DNA from 2 places in the Roseateles sp. P4_D2 genome. Region 2 is predicted to be linked to the other one. Evidence: riboswitches for the same ligand, from Rfam matches in the RefSeq annotation. Region 2 holds a riboswitch; the other holds the start of a gene.
The links. A riboswitch is a leader RNA that binds a small molecule or an ion and turns the genes downstream of it on or off. The one in region 2 is predicted to bind cyclic di-GMP.
Positions count from the first base shown of each region.

Region 1: linked by a shared signal. The riboswitch ahead of AC1DW0_RS27565 (S8 family serine peptidase) and the one ahead of AC1DW0_RS18210 (S53 family peptidase) in region 2 are both predicted to bind cyclic di-GMP.

Region 1 is NZ_JBFUIM010000020.1:16,168-23,732, reverse strand. It holds gene AC1DW0_RS27570 (sensor histidine kinase) at 1-903, opposite strand, end outside; gene AC1DW0_RS27565 (S8 family serine peptidase) at 963-3,122, opposite strand; cyclic di-GMP riboswitch class I at 3,235-3,325, opposite strand; partial or broken gene AC1DW0_RS27560 (GMC oxidoreductase) at 3,578-3,784, shown strand; gene AC1DW0_RS27555 (YCF48-related protein) at 3,833-6,259, opposite strand; gene AC1DW0_RS27550 (B12-binding domain-containing radical SAM protein) at 6,437-7,565, shown strand, end outside.
Region 2 is NZ_JBFUIM010000009.1:285,268-292,832, reverse strand. It holds gene AC1DW0_RS18215 (ATP-binding protein) at 1-1,168, shown strand, start outside; gene AC1DW0_RS18210 (S53 family peptidase) at 1,203-3,017, opposite strand; cyclic di-GMP riboswitch class I at 3,067-3,153, opposite strand; gene AC1DW0_RS18205 (ATP-binding protein) at 3,317-5,404, opposite strand; gene AC1DW0_RS18200 (response regulator) at 5,401-5,967, opposite strand; gene nosR (response regulator c-di-GMP phosphodiesterase, NosR family) at 5,964-7,280, opposite strand; gene AC1DW0_RS18190 (molybdopterin-dependent oxidoreductase) at 7,436-7,565, opposite strand, start outside.

The sequences.
Region 1 (7,565 bases), on a different contig from region 2:
CACCGCGCGGGCCAGCCCTGCGGCCTCCGAACCGCGGACCTTGCCACTGATCAACTCGGCCGACACATTGACGCTGTTGAGCACATTGCCGACGTTGTGCAGCACGTTGGTGGCGATCTCGGCCATGCCCGACTGGCGCGCGTTCTCCAGCGCCTGCTTCTGCGCCAATTGCTGCTCGCGCGCCTTGCGCACCGCTTCGGCCGCTTCCTCGCGGCGAAAGAAGAAGTGGCCGGTCGTCAGCAGGATCACGATGATCGGCGTGGCCGCGACGACGACGACGATGCCCGACTGCCGGAAGCTGAGGAACAGCAATGTCGCCACCGAGGCGTTGCCCGCGTAGGCGATGCCAAGCCAGCCGAATGCGTCGACGAATGCCCGGACCGACAGCGGCTCGTTGCGCTTGAGCCGTGGCACGGCCGTGGCCATCACGGTGTTCAGCACGAAGTAGGCGAGCGCAAACAGGATCGCGCCCAGCAGGATCAGGCTGTCGCTCTCCAGCTGATGGCTACGCAGTTCGCCCAGTGCCACGTGCAGCACCGTGCCGGCGCTGAACATGGCAATGGCCGCCATCGCGGGGCTGGCGATGCGGCTGGTCCAGCGCTTGGAGGTGCGCCAGGCGCCGACCAGCGCTTCCGCTGCCGACGCCACGGCCGCGGCCTCCGGCCCGTTCAGCAGCAGCAGCAGGAAGATGAAGATCTCGCCAGCGGTGAACGAGTTCGTTGAACGCGGAATCCGCACCGGCACCAGCCCGGCCAGCATCGCCAGCAGCGTGCCGCCCACCACGCGCAACCAGGCATCCGGCGAAAGGCTCACAACGTGGCGCAACGAGTGCGCGAGCACCACCACACCGATGCAGACCACCGCCCACCAATACACCGCCGCCTTGCGGTTGTAGTCCGGCATCAGTGCCTGATGGACGCGCCGAGGCCAGCTCACTCCGGGCTCGGCGCCTGCAGCAACCATCATCGTTCGCCGGTGCGGGCAACTTCGCTGAGCACGACACCCTCGCTGAGCACCACGCCCTCGCTCAGCACGACACCCTCGCTGAGCACCACGCCTTCGCTCAGCACCACGCCTTCGCTGAGGACGACCCCTTCGCTGAGGACCACACCCTCACTGAGGACGACGCCTTCGCTGAGCACCACACCGCTGCCCGATGCCAGCCAGCCGGAAAGCGTCGCGGTGGGGACGAAGACGCCCGTGCGACCCAGCAGCGAACTGCGGCCGACCAGCGAATTCAGCGTGATGACGCCGTCGGTCAGGAAGCGCTGCCCCGTCGGCACGGGAGACGCCGTGATCGTCGACAGCGCCGCGCCGGGGCGGATCTGGACAGTAACGCGCGTCGCGCTGCCGCCCACCCAGAACAGGCCCGGGTCGTACACCGGCTGGTAGCGGGTGAAAAGCGCGCTGCCGCTGTAGAGGTGGCGCCCGCCGGCGAAGATGATGCGACTCCAGGGCACCGACTGACCGCCGATGATCGACACCGGCGCGGGCATCACCTGGCCCGGCGCCAGCAGCGGCGCACCCGCCGCGATGCGGCCGCTGGCGATGACCGTGGCGAGATCGCTGCGCAGCGCACCGGCCAGCCGCACCGCGCCGTCGACGTTCAACAGGCCCGCGCCCTGCTGCAGCAGGTTGGCGCCCGGCAGGGCCTGCGCGGTGTACTGCAGGATCGCCTTCACCAACGGGGGCGTCAGGCCGGGGTTGGCCTGCAACATCAGGGCCACGGTACCGGACACCACCGGCGCAGCGACCGAAGTGCCGCTCAGGTCCATCAGCTCGCGGCCCCGCGGCTGCGCCGTGCCGCCATAGGGCGCCGACAGCGAGGGGAAGTCCGTGGCGAGCGTGCTGCCGGCCGCCATCGGGCCGACGATGCGATTGCCCGGAGCCACCAGGTCCGGCTTGAGCAGGTTGTCGGCGACGCGGCGCCCGTCGGGCAGGAACAGGCCGCCGCGGGTGGGCCCGCGGGAACTGAAATGGTTGACTGCGTCGTCGCTGCGCGAGGCCGTCGCCTGCGTGTTGGCCGACCCCACGGTGATGACCGAGGGCTCGTTGCCCGGCGAGCTGATCGTGCCGTAGCGCTCCTGGCCGGAAGCGTCCGTGCCGTAGTTGCCGGCGGCAACGACCACCACGAGGCCGGCTGCGCTCGCGCCGCGCAGAGCGCCGCACAGCGGGTCGGTCCGATACGACTCGGTCGAATCGGCGGCAAGGCTCACGTTGAGCACGCGGATGTTTTGCTGCTTCGCATGCGCGATGACCCAGTCGATCCCGGCCAGCACATCGCTCAGCTCGCCTTCGCCGCGGCTGTCAAGCACCTTGACGTCGACCAGCGAGGCCTGGGTGGCGATGCCGCTCGACTCGGGCAGACGCGACGTCGAGCGGCCTGCGGCGACGCCCGCGACATGCGTGCCGTGGCCATATGCATCCGCCCCGCCCGCCGCTTGGGGGCGTTCATCGAGCGCCGCGTCGGATCGGTCGACGCCGGGCTGCCAGGCGCGGCCCGCGCCGCCTTGCGTCACCTTCTCAAAGTCGACGGCGCGTGCGACCCGCGAGCGCTGGCCATCGGTGAACGCGGTGTGGTTCCCAGCGATGCCCGAATCCAGCACGGCGATGGCGACGCCCGAGCCGTCCAGGCCCCGCGCCGCGCCGATCGTGGCGGCACGCACGTCGGCTGCGCCGGTGGAGGCCTCGGTCAGGCTGAACGTGCGGGCCGCGCGCCGGTTCGGCGAGATGCTCTGCACGTCCGGCCGCGCAGCGAGCGCGTCAACCTTGTCAACGGGCAAGGTCACGAAAAGCGCCGGCACCGACTGGTAGCGCCAGTAGACGGTGCCTCCCGCCGCCACGACCGCGCGGCGGAGCTCGACCAGCTCGGCGTCCCGCCCGTCGCTGACGACCAGGGTGTGCACGTAGCGGCGACCAGCCAGTTCCTGTTGCCAGCGCTGGCGAGGCGCAGCGGCCGAATCGACGGCCTGGCGCAGATCGGCGGCAATCTTGTCGCGCGGCGCTGCTTGCGCCAGTGCAGGCCACAGCAATGCAGCCAGCGTCAGCAGCAGCGCAAGCGCCGCGTGCAGGCGCCACTCGATCAGAACTACGAATCGAAGAGGGAGCGTGGTGGACTTCATGGACAGCTTTCGTTGTTGCGCTGATTCCTACGCACACGCCCGGTCGGGCGTCGCGCCGCATCCCGGCGACGGAAGAGCTGCCATGTCGACGGCGACCTGCCGGCGGCTTGTCCTTGGCAACCCCGCTGTCGTAACCCGCCAGGCGGGCCTTAGACCGGAAGCTTTGCGACCCCGGCTTTCGCTCGGGTGTGCCTTTGTCATCAGTGAAAAAAATGTATCTGAAATCGCGGCGTAACGCCGTGAACAAGTGGCGCTTCCAGTACCGTCTGGCCACCGTTACACATCGACGATCCGGCCATGAATGCAGCACCGTCCAAATAGGAAGGCATGCGCCGATCGACGCAAGCCATGTCAGGGTGCCCAGGCCTCAGTCTTGCGCTGCAGCAGCTGACGCTGGCGGCGGCCGTAGTACCAGACCGACGAGGAACTGGCGCGCGATATCAACAACCATCTAGCCCGTGGGCACCTGCCGCATGGGCCGCAAGGACGACCCCGGTGCGGTGGTCGACTCACGGCTGCGCGTGCGCGGCGTGCGCGGCGTGCGCGGCGTGAGCGGGCTGCGCATCGCGGATGCGAGCGTGATGCCGACGATCAAGAGCGGGAACACGAATTCGCCGACGTTGATGGCTGCGGAGAAGTTGGCTGGGTGGCTGGCAGCGTGAGCCGCGCCTCGTCGGCGTGCCCCGCTACAGCGCACCGGGGCTGGCGGACTAACGCCCCCCGTTGCCGGTAGCCAGCACCGTCCCCGCCTCACCTTCGATCCAGGCCGTCTTGCTGTCCACGGTCTGGATGCGCCACAGGTCGCGGTCTGCTTGTGTGGGCTGTCTGACCCACGTCTTGCCGCCATCCGTGGTGGCAACAACCATGCCTCCACGGCCCACCGCCCATCCGTTGTTGGCATCGGCGAACGCAATGTCAGCGAACTGCCCGATGACGCCCATCACCTCGGTCCAGGTGGCGCCAGCGTCGTCCGAACGGTACAAGCCGAAGGTTTGCGCGGACCACCAGGTCTTGGCATCGCTCGCGATGACTTTGCTGCGCGTGTTGAACGGCGATTCAACGTTGGGCGCGAGAACCGTCCAGGTCTGGCCATCGTCCACCGTACTTGCCAGCAACGTGCCAGGTCCATAGATGACGATCTGTCGCCCGTCTCCGAAGAACAGCCCACCTACGCTCACCGTCTGCGGCGGTGACAGGGTCATCCACGTCTGGCCGCCATCGCGGGTAAACACCAGCCCGCGCCGATCGGTCGGCTCGCCCCAGCCACGGTTGGCGTCGACGAAGTCGAATCGCACCAGGCCCCCATGAACTAGCTGGCCATCACGCCATGTGGCGCCGCCATCCGGCGTCTTGTACAGGCGGCCGTCGCTCTGCAGCATCCAGCCGATCTTGTCGTCGACGAAGCGCAGCGCCGTGTTGGTGGCCGTGGAGGGCAGGCCTGTGCTCGGCTTGGTCGTCCAGGTTCGCCCGCCATCGCTCGTCTGGCGCAGTTGGCCCGTCGCATCCAGACCAAGGCCGCGCTTGGCGTCAAGGAAGGCGAGTTTCATGGAGTACCCGCCAAACCAGGGCGACGAGGGAAGGTAGTTGGGCAGTGGAGCGGCATCGACCGCGATCGTCCAGTTGCGTCCTCCGTCGGTCGACAGGAAGGCGCGCCCGGTGCTGTCCTGCATGCTGAAGACGTTGCCATCGACCTGACGAAGGCGCTTGAAGGCCGCATAGGTGGGTTTGCTGAGGCCCTCCACCGATGCGGAGGACCATGTTTGCCCTCCGTCACCGCTCCAGGCCAGACCGCGTTCTGCGTACTCGCCTCCCAATTCGGATGGCCGCCAGATAAAGGGGCCCTGTGACGGCACCAGCACCGTCGTGCCGACGGCCAGGGCTCCCTCGCCGGTGGCGCCCAGCGCAGGCAGCCGCACGGTGCTCCAGTGCGTTCCGCCGTCGTTGCTGGAGATCAGCGTCCGATTGTCGAGGCTGGCCAGCAGCACCTGGTCCGCTGCGCTCGCCCGGATGATGCTCAGCCTGTTGCCCACCGGCATCGCGGCGCCATCAAGGGTGCTCGGGTCGACGCGGCGCCAGCTGTCACCGCCGTCAAAGCTCAGGAGGAGCGTATAGGTTGTTACCCAGCTCACCGTGGCCGGGTCGAACGTCGACAACACCCATCCGGCAGCCACGGTCTGGTCGTCGACCAGGTTGAAGAACGCGCTACCGCCATTGCCATGAGCCAACAGGTCGAGCACGACCGTGCTGGTCCGTCCGAAGTCCGTGGAGCGTCTCAACTCGGCACCGGAGAAACCCCAGAACGTCCCGCGCGATGAAATGTCGCTGAGAAAAAAATCGTGCCGCGCCCAGGTTGCGCCCCCATCGGTCGTGTGCAGGCCCGTGGTGCCGACGATAGCGATCTGATCGTCGACCGCCACCAGCCGACTGCCAAAGCCGGCTCGCAGCGCAAGGGGCACGGGGGCCGTGCGGCTCCATGTCTCCCCACCATCGGTCGTGCGGAGCAACGTGGGCTCGTCACCCATGACCCAGCCGTGCTTCGCCGAAGCGAAACTGACGGCCCTCAGCGCTTTCGTGGAACCGCTGGCCTCAGTCGACCAGGTGACGCCGCCATCCGTGCTCCGGGACAGCTCGCCATGCTCTCCCGTCACGAACAGCGAGGTCTTGGATGCAAAGAAGCTGTCGGTGTGCACATTGCCATGCGGTAACGGCTGCTGCCAGCACCAGCCGCCATCGCCTGTCTTGGAGCATTGCAGGCCCCTGACGTTGTTCAGGTTGGTGATGCTGACGCGGACGACCTCCGTCTTTGAGGCGCCTGCAGCGTTGCTCACTGTGAGCTTGACGTCGTAATCGCCACCCTTGGCGTACTGATGCTTCGGACTGGTCTCGGTGCTGGTCTTGCCGTCACCGAAATCCCAACCAAAGCTGAGGCCCGGCGTCGAGGGCGCGCTGCTGCCAAACTGGAGCTCACTGGTCGACTCGGCCGTCGCCGGTGCCGTGACGCTGAGGGTATCTGGCAAAGGGGTCGGCGGTGTGGGAGGCTCGCCGCCGCTCCCACCACCGCCGCCACATGCGCTCAGCAGCGCCGCTGCAACCAGCGCACCCCACCAGCTCGGCAATTTCCTGTTCAGTGTTTTCATTCGCACTCTTCGGCTGATATTTGCTAATCAGTCTATCCGTGCAATAGGGCACGAAACGATGTGTCTATTTCCCGTCAGTTAGCAAAAGGCCAAGCAAAGCATCACGCTGCAGACACGGCCGGCTAGGTGCGGCCGGCATGCAATCTCCGTGAGGCCGACGGCCGCGACAATCACGGCATGCCGTCTGATCGTTCCCGCGTCCTCTCCGTCATCCCGCCGATGACGCAGCTGAACACGCCCTACCCGTCCACCGCCTACCTGACGGGCTTCCTGCGCTCACGCGGCATCGATGCGCAGCAGGTGGACCTGGCGCTGGCCCTGGTGCTGGAGCTGTTCACACCCACCGGCCTGGCCCAGCTGCATGAAGCCGTGCTGGCCCTGCCCGAAGGCGAGCGCACGCCGCAGACGGCCTGGTTTGCCGCCGAGTTCCCGGCAATAGCTGCCGCCACGCCGCGCGTCCTCGGCTTCTTGCAGGGCCGCGACCCGACGCTGGCGCATCGCATCAATACCCGCGCCTTCCTGCCCGAAGGCGCACGCTTCGCGTCGCTGGACGCCTATGTCGACGAGGACGGCGGCGACCCGCTCGCCTGGGCGTTTGGCGCCCTCGGCTTGCAGGACCGCGCGCGCCACCTCGCAACCCTCTTCCTGAACGACCTCGCCGACGTGCTGCGCGACGCCGTGGATGAACGCTTCGAGTTCGTCCGCTATGCCGAATCCCTGGCCGCGGCCCAAGCGCATTTCGACCCGCTGGCCACCGCCCTGGCCGCTCCGCCCAATCTCGTCGACCGCACGCTGCACACGTTGACGCTGGCCGCGCTGGAACAGCACCAACCCGAGGTCGTGCTGCTGTCCGTGCCCTTCCCCGGCTCGGTCTACGCCGCCCTGCGCATCGCCCAGACGATCAAGGCCGCACGGCCAGAGGTCGTCTGCGTGCTGGGCGGCGGCTATGTGAACACCGAGCTGCGCGAACTGGCCGAGCCGCGCGTCTTCGACTTTGTCGACTATGTGACGCTGGACGCCGGCGAGCGGCCACTGCTGGCGCTGCTGGAGCACGTCGCCGGCAAGCGCTCCAAGACGCGCCTGGTGCGTACCTTCTGGCGCGACGGCACGGAGGTCAGGTACACCAACTTCGTCGAGCCCGACATTCCCTTCGATGACGTCGGCACACCGACCTGGGACGGCCTGCCGCTGGACCGCTATCTGTCGCTGCTGGACATGCTCAACCCGATGAACCGGCTCTGGAGCGACGGCCGCTGGAACAAGCTGACCGTGGCTCATGGCTGCTACTGGAAGAAATGCAGCTTCT
Region 2 (7,565 bases):
GCGCAGCCTGCAGGCCGTCGCCGAAGGCATGCGCCTGTTGCCCGAGGCCGAGCGCGCCGGCTTCGTGGATCGCTTCAATGCGCGCGCCGGCTCGGGCCAGCAGCAGCGCTTGCTCGACCGGCCGACCTGGGTGGAGCGCGGCTTCCTGGCCGAACTGGCGATGCAACTGGGCCTGGAGCGCGGCGAGCTGCCGTGGCGGCGCGAAGCCAACGGCCTCATCGCGGTGCAACTGCCTGGCGCGCCGGCCTGGCTGGTGCTGCCTGCCGTGCAGCCGGCTCACCATTTCGCGCGCACCTGGCTGATCGCCAGCGGCGTCAGCGCCGTGCTGGCCTTGCTCGGCGCCTGGTTGATCCAGCGCCGCATCAACCGCCCGCTGGCCCGCCTCGTCGACGCGGCCCGGGCGGTCGGTGCCGGCCAGCGCCGCTTGCTGCTGCCCACTGACGGCCCGGCCGAGACCGCGGCGCTGGCGCGCGGCTTCAACGACATGGCCGAGGCCCTGGCGCGCGACGAGGAGGAGCGATTGCTGATGCTGGCCGGTTTGTCGCATGACCTGCGCACGCCGCTGGCAAAGATTCGCCTCGCCAGCGAGTTGCTGCGTGGTTCCTTCGATCGAGCGGGCCAGGGGGACAGGGAACTGCTCGACACGCTGGACCGGAGCCTCCACGGCCTGGACGGGCTGCTGACCCAGTTCCTCGACTACGCGCGCGCCGCCCACCCCGCCGAGCAGGAGCTGCCGGCCGTGGACGTCGAGCTGCGCGAATTCCTGGCCGAGACGCTGGCCCTGGCGCCGGGCCTGCCGCAACCGGTGCTGGCCAATGGGCAGGCAGTGCATCGGCGCGCACGGCCGCAGGCGTTGCGCCGCCTCGTCCTCAACCTCATCGTCAACGCGCAGAACCACGGTGCGCCGCCGATCGAGCTGGCCTGCGGTGAAAACGCCGGTGCCGCCTGGATCGAGGTGCGCGACCGCGGCCCGGGCATCGCGCCGGCCCGGGTCGACGATCTCAAGCGCCCCTTTCAGCGCGGCGACACGGCGCGCGGCGGCAAGCCCGGCTCGGGCCTGGGCCTGGCCATCGTCGAGCGCATCGCGCGCGCCGAAGGCGCCGAGCTCAGGTTGATGCCACGCGATGGTGGCGGCCTCATTGCCCGTGTCAGCTGGTCTGGATCGTGACGAAGCAGTATTCGAGCAGTCGCCAGTGCTGAGTTCAGCTCGCGTTGATCGTCACCGTCACGTTGCCCGTGCTCGTCTGGCCGAGGTTGTCCTTCAGCGTGATGACGAGGTTGGTGCGGCCGGCTACCGGGTTGGCCCAGTTCAGGGCGAGGCCGCTGCTGGTGGCCGAGAAGCTCATGCCGCTGGCGGCGCCGCTGATGCTGATGCTCAGCGAGCTCGCGCCCGGCGCCGAGTAGCCGATGGTGGCGGCGAGAGCCTTGCCGGCCGTGCCGCTCAGGCTGGTGGTCGTCAGCGTGGGGCCGCTGCTGGTCGTCGGCGTGGGGGTGGTCGTCGAGGTCGTGACGCTGGCGCCGCTGAGGCTGCTCAGCAGGGCGCTGACGTTGGGCGTGCCCCAGCCGGTCGGGGTGTCATAGCCGGTCTTGGCGGTGCAGCTCGTGCATGTGCCGTTGCTGCCGCTGGCCACGTCCTTGAAGGCGGCGGCGTACTGCGTCGGCACGGCGCCGATCTGCTGGTAGAGGGCCGCGTGCGGTTGGCCGAGCAGGGCCTTGCTGGCGGCGGCGCGCATCGCGTTGGCCACGGCCAGCAGGCCGGCCCATTGCGGCGTGGCCAGGCTGGTGCCGCCGGCGCTGACCCAGCGCGTCGTCGTCGTGCCCTGTGCAATCAGCGCCACGTACTGGCCGGAGTTGGGGTCGGCGTTGAAGGCGACGTCGGCGACGGCGCGCTTGGCGTAGCCGCCAATGGTGCCGCTCTGGTAGCTGGGCAGGGCCACATAGGCGCTGGTGCCGCCGCCGGTGCCGGTCCAGGTGGTTTCGCTGCGCGCACCGCTGCTGTAGCTCAGCGTGGTGCCGCCGACGGCCACGACGCGGGTTGACACCGAAGGCCAGGACACGGCCGCGCCGTTGTCACCGGTGGCGGCCAGGTAACTCATGCCGGCGGTGGCGAAGGCGCTGTCATAGCTCGACGTCCAGCTGCCCTCGGCGGCGCCGAAGCTCATGGACACCACGCCAGCGCCCATCTTGTTGGCCAGGGCCACGGCCTTGGACAGGCTGCCGACGCCGGCGTCCGGCGCTTCGATGAGGACGAGGCGCGCCAGCGGTGCCGTCGCGTGGGCCCATTGCACGTCCAGCGCAATCTCGGTGGCCCAACCGCTGTCGTAGGCGGGCGCCGTGGCGGTCAGGGCGCCGGCGGTCGTGCTGTAGGCAATGACCAGCTCGCAGCTGGACGCGGAGGCTTTGGCCAGCGGCAGGCTGGCGTTGGCCGCCAGGTTGCGCGAGCTGCAGGCCGGCAGCGCGAACTTGGCGTTGAAGGCGGCCAGCTCGGCGGCGATGTTGGGGTCGTGCTTGGCGTTGACGATGTAGATGGTCTGGCCGGCGCCGAGCTGGGCGGCCTGGGCTGCGGTCAGGCCGGCGGTGCTGGCGGGCAGGGCCGGCTGCGCGTAGGCGGCGCGGATCTGTGCCGGCGTATAGGTCGTCACCGCAGTGGACGTCGCCATCGGGGCGGCTTCGCCTGCACCCGCCGCGAAGGCGCGAGGCCGCATGGCGTCGTCCAGGCGGTCGCGTGTCAGGCCTTGGGTGGCGACACCGGCCAGGGCGTGGCTGCGGTGGGGTGCGGCACCGTTGTCGGGTTCTTCGAGATCGACGGCGGCGGTGTGGAAGCTGGGCTGGGCGACGACATTGGTCGCGGCAGTGCTGCCTTCCTCAAGATCCACGCTCAGGTTGATGACCGAGCTTGCCTCGCTGACCTGGACGGTCGGGCTGTCGCTGCTGCCACCGCCGCAAGCGGTCAGGGCCGCGGCGGTCAGCAGGCTGAAGGTCCAGGAAGTCCAGGAGACAGGGCGGGTACTGCGCATGGCCGGGTTCTCGTACGAAGGAGGGCCACGCCGATCAAGACCTGCCGGTCTTGGTGGCCCCGCTGCCGTGGCGCTTGCGCGCTGTAGGCCGGTGGCTTTGCGTCCCCGCCTTTCGACGGGTTTGCCCTCTGGGTTGTGAAACAGGTTCAGTCTAGGCGCCGGGGTGCCGAGATACGGGGCCCCACAAAGGCGCTGCGTGACTTCTGACTCGGCGGGCAGCGCGAGCTTTCGATGCCGCCAGTCTGCGTTTCGTGAGTTACTGCCCTGTGGTTGCTTTGTGTCACGCAGGACACAAAAGCTCAGGAGGGCTGCGGCGGGTGCAGCGGGATCCAGACCGTGAAGCGCGTGCCGACGCCGGGTTGGGAATCCACTTCGATGCGACCGCCGTGCTTTTGCACGATGGAAAAAGACAGGGACAGGCCCAGGCCCGTCCCTTGGCCGACGGGTTTGGTCGTGAAGAAGGGCTCGAAGATGCGCCGCTTGACCTCCTCGCTCATGCCGCTGCCCGTGTCTGCGATCTCGATGCGAACCCAGCCATCCTCGGCGCGCGTGGTCAGCGTGATCGTGCCCCGCTCCTTGATGGCATGGGCCGCGTTGACGATCAAGTTCATGAAGACCTGGTTGAGCTGTGCGGCGATGCAGTGCACGGGGGGTAGCACGGCATAGTCCTTGCGAACCTCGGCCTTGTACTTGACCTCGTTCATGACGACGTTGAGCGTCGAGTCCAGCCCGGCGTTGAGGTCGGCGTCCTGCCAATCGGCATGGTCGACGCGTGAGAAGTCCTTCAGGTCCTGCACGATCTTCTTGACCCTCGACAGCCCCTCCTCGCTCTCGTCGAGCAACTGGGGCAGGTCCTCCTGCACGAAGCTCAGGTCGACGGCGGCATCCACCCTGTCCAGCTCTTCTCGCACATCGCCAGGCAGCGCGTCGGCCGGCGTCTTCCTCAGCAGCGCGAGCAACGCGAAGACGGGTTGGACATAGCCGCGCAGCGAGCCGAGGTTGGAGCTGACAAAGCCGATCGGGTTGTTGATTTCGTGGGCGACACCGGCGGCGAGCTGGCCGATGGAGGCCATCTTCTCGGCCTGCAGCAGCTGGTTCTGCGCTTCCTCAAGCCGGTTGTTGGTCTGCTTGATGCGCTCGTAGTTGAGCTCCAGCTCACGCTGCACGCGGCGCACCTCCGTGCGGTCCTGCAGCAGCCACCAGGTGCCCGCTGTCGGCTCCTCGGGGTTGGATACGTAGGCAATGATCTGCACCCACAGCGTGTTGCCGGCCAGCGTGCAGACCTCCATCTCGTGCAGCAGCGAGCCGCCCCGCGACAGCACCGGGATGGCGATCTGGCTCAGCGCTTCGAAGTCTTCGTCGCTCTTGAACAGGCGGCGCGTCGGCAGTCCATGGGGCGGGACGTCACCGAGTTCGAACATCTCGATGAACTTCTTGTTGCCGCGCTGGATCTGCTGATTGGACGTCGCGATGATGCCTACCGACGCGTTCTCGAGAAAGGCTTCGAGTTCATGATGGGTGCTCAGCAACTCGGCCGTGCGGTCCGCGATCATGTTCTCGAGTTCGTTGCGATGGCGGCGGAGTTCGTCCTCGGCCTGGCGCCGTCGCGTGATGTCCTGGAGTGTCTCGATGGCGCCGACGACTTCGCCGTGGGCATCGACAAGCGGGGCAGCCGTGAAGTAGAGCCAGCGCCCTTCCCGGCCGAAATTGGGGAAGTAGCCCTCGACCTCGTAGGCGTTGGCGATGTGCGGCGACGGTTGGCAGTGCCGGCCGTACAGGCGCTGGCGCTCCTGCTCGACATTGCCGTCCAGGATCAGGTCGACCAGCAGCGGCCTGGCTTCGGGGTAGAAGGCGCGCCAGGTGTCGTCGCGGCCCAGCATCTCGGAGGCGTCGCGGCCGGTGAGCTGGGCGCAGGAGGCGTTCCAGTGCGTGACGCGGTGAGACTTGTCGATCACGAGCGTGGCCACCGGGTTGTTCTCGAGGATCTGGTAGAGCACGCGGCCGATGTCCAGCAGGCTGGTCTGCACGTGGCGGATGTCGCTGAGGTCCTGCCCGGTCAGCACCGCACAGGGTTGGCCGTCGAGCATGACGCGATGCGCCTTGACTTCCAGCACGCGCAGCGAGCCGCTGCCCGTCAGCGCCTCGATCTCGATCGCGGGCAGCTCGCCTTCCTCGGCCAGCGCCCGCTGGCCATAGCGCCGCAACTCATCGGCGAACTCGGGCGCTGCCCAGCCGTGCGGCGGCATCTGCTGCAGCGCCTCCAGCCCATAGCCCAGCAGGCGTTCCATCGCCGCGTTGGCGAACAGGATGCGGTCCGATCCATGCACCAGGACCGACGCACTGACGGCCTGCAGCGCCAGGCTGAAGTCGACCGTCAGTACGGTCACCACTTCACCTCTTCATCCGGGTCCTCCAGGATGAACGAGCCGTCGCTGCCCCATTTCACATGGGTGATGCCCGGTTCGAGCCGCTCCAGGCGGCGCAGCTCCGCCTCTTGGGCGGTAAGCACGCCCATCTGCTGGCGCACCTGGTCAGCCAGGCGCTGGTTCTCCATCGTCAGCTCGCGGATGCGCAACACCTGGCGCACGGCGCTGAGCAGGTCGAAGTCGGCCCAGGGCTTGGAGATGAAACGGGCGATCTCGGCCTCGTTGATGGCCGCCACCAGCGCGTTCAGGTCGGCATAGCCGGACAGGATGATGCGCCCGCAGTCGGGCTGCACCTGACGCAGCTCGCGCAGGAATTCCACGCCGGTCATGCCCGGCATGCGCTGATCGGAGATGGCCAGCGCGAAAGCGCACTCGCGCGCCCGCGCCAGAGCCACGGCGCCGTCGGTGAAGCTTTCGACGTCATAGCGCGCGCCGCCGGTGTCCTTCAGCCCGTTGCGCAGCAGGCGCTGCAGCGCGCTGAGGATGTGAGGCTCGTCGTCGACGAGCAGGATGCGTTCGCTCACGTCGCACCTCCTTCAGGCAGCTTCACGAAGACATGCAGCTTTGCGCCTTCACGGCCGGCGAATTCGCGCAGCTGCCTGACGACCCGGTTGTCGAAGACGAAACCCGCGGCCAGCAGCAGCGTGCCCTGCGGCGACAGCAGGTCGCGGGACAGCACCATGCCCGGCATCACTTCGTGAGGCTGCAGCTCCCGGTCACGCGGCTTCTCGGAGGGCTCGTCCTTGAGCGCCAGCTCGAAGGCCTCGACAACAGCCTTCTCGTAACGCGTGCCGGCACCGCCGAGGATCAGCGAATGCGCCTCGGCCGCCGAATGGCGTTTCAGCGACAGCCGGCCGGACTGTGCGGCGTAGTAGTCGCAAGCCACGCTCACCACCTGCGCGCCGAGCGGCACCTCGTCGCCGCTCAGCGCATCGGGGTAGCCCTTGCCGTCGATGCGTTCGTGGTGCGACCGCACCAGGCGCGCCACGCGTTGCAGCCGCCCGAGCGGCAGCAGCGCCGCCTCGCCATTGAGCGGGTAGCGGCGGTACAAGGCCAGCTCATCGCTGGACATGGCCGAGAGCGGCTTGCGCAGCATCGTGTCCGGAAGGCCGATCTTGCCGACCTCATGCAGCAGGCCGGTGATGTAGATGTCTTCCTCTGCCGCTGCACCCAGGTTGAGCCGCCGCGCCGTGCGGCGAGCCAGGTCGGCCACCTCGCGTGAATAGCCCGCCATGCCACCACCACGCAGCTCGATCAGACCTGAGAACACGTTGATCGACAGCAGGAAGTTCTCCTGCAACTGCGCGAACGAGGTCTCCAGCATGGCGTTGACCTGTTCCAGCTCGCTGGTCCGCGCCTTGACCCGCGCCGCCAGGTCGGTGTTCAAGGCCTGCAGTTCGTCGTTCTGCCTTTGAGTCAGCAGCTGCAGCGCGCGGTTTTCCTTCTCCAGCCGGCGGCGCTCCAGGCCGTCCTGCACGCACATCACCAGCTCGCGGTCGTCCCAGGGCTTGGCGATATAGCGGTGGATCTGCCCGCGGTTGATGGCTGCGACGGTCGAGCCGATATCGGCATAACCCGTCAACAGGATGCGCCCGACGGTCGGCCAGCGCTGGTGGACCTGTTCGAGCAGCGCCGCGCCGTCCATCTCCGGCATGCGCATGTCGGACACGACGAGATCGACCGGCTCGGTCTCCAGCATGGCCAGCCCGGCCTTGGCGCTCTCGGCCAGCAACACCCGGTAACCCTGGGGCCGGAACAGCCGTCGCAGCGCGCTGAGGATCGACACCTCGTCATCGACGAACAGCACGACCGGAGGGTCGGCAACTTTTGCATCCATCAAATCGCTCCCGCTGGCGGATGCGTCGCGCCATCGCCGTCCGTGGCGAGCGCGCCAGGGACGACCGCCGCTTTACTGGGAGTTTAGGCAGGTCGGCCCGGCGATGCTTGACAAGTTGTTCGCAAAATGTGGCTGGTCGTCGCGGTCCCGGCAGGTCAGGCGGGTGCAATCTCCACGGCGATGCCGCTCAGCACCGCATTGCCGCTCAAAGGGTCCCGTGCCGCGTCGTCCAGCAGCTCGTTCATGTTGACGCCCGGCCGCTCGCGCGCCACGCCGAGCTGCACG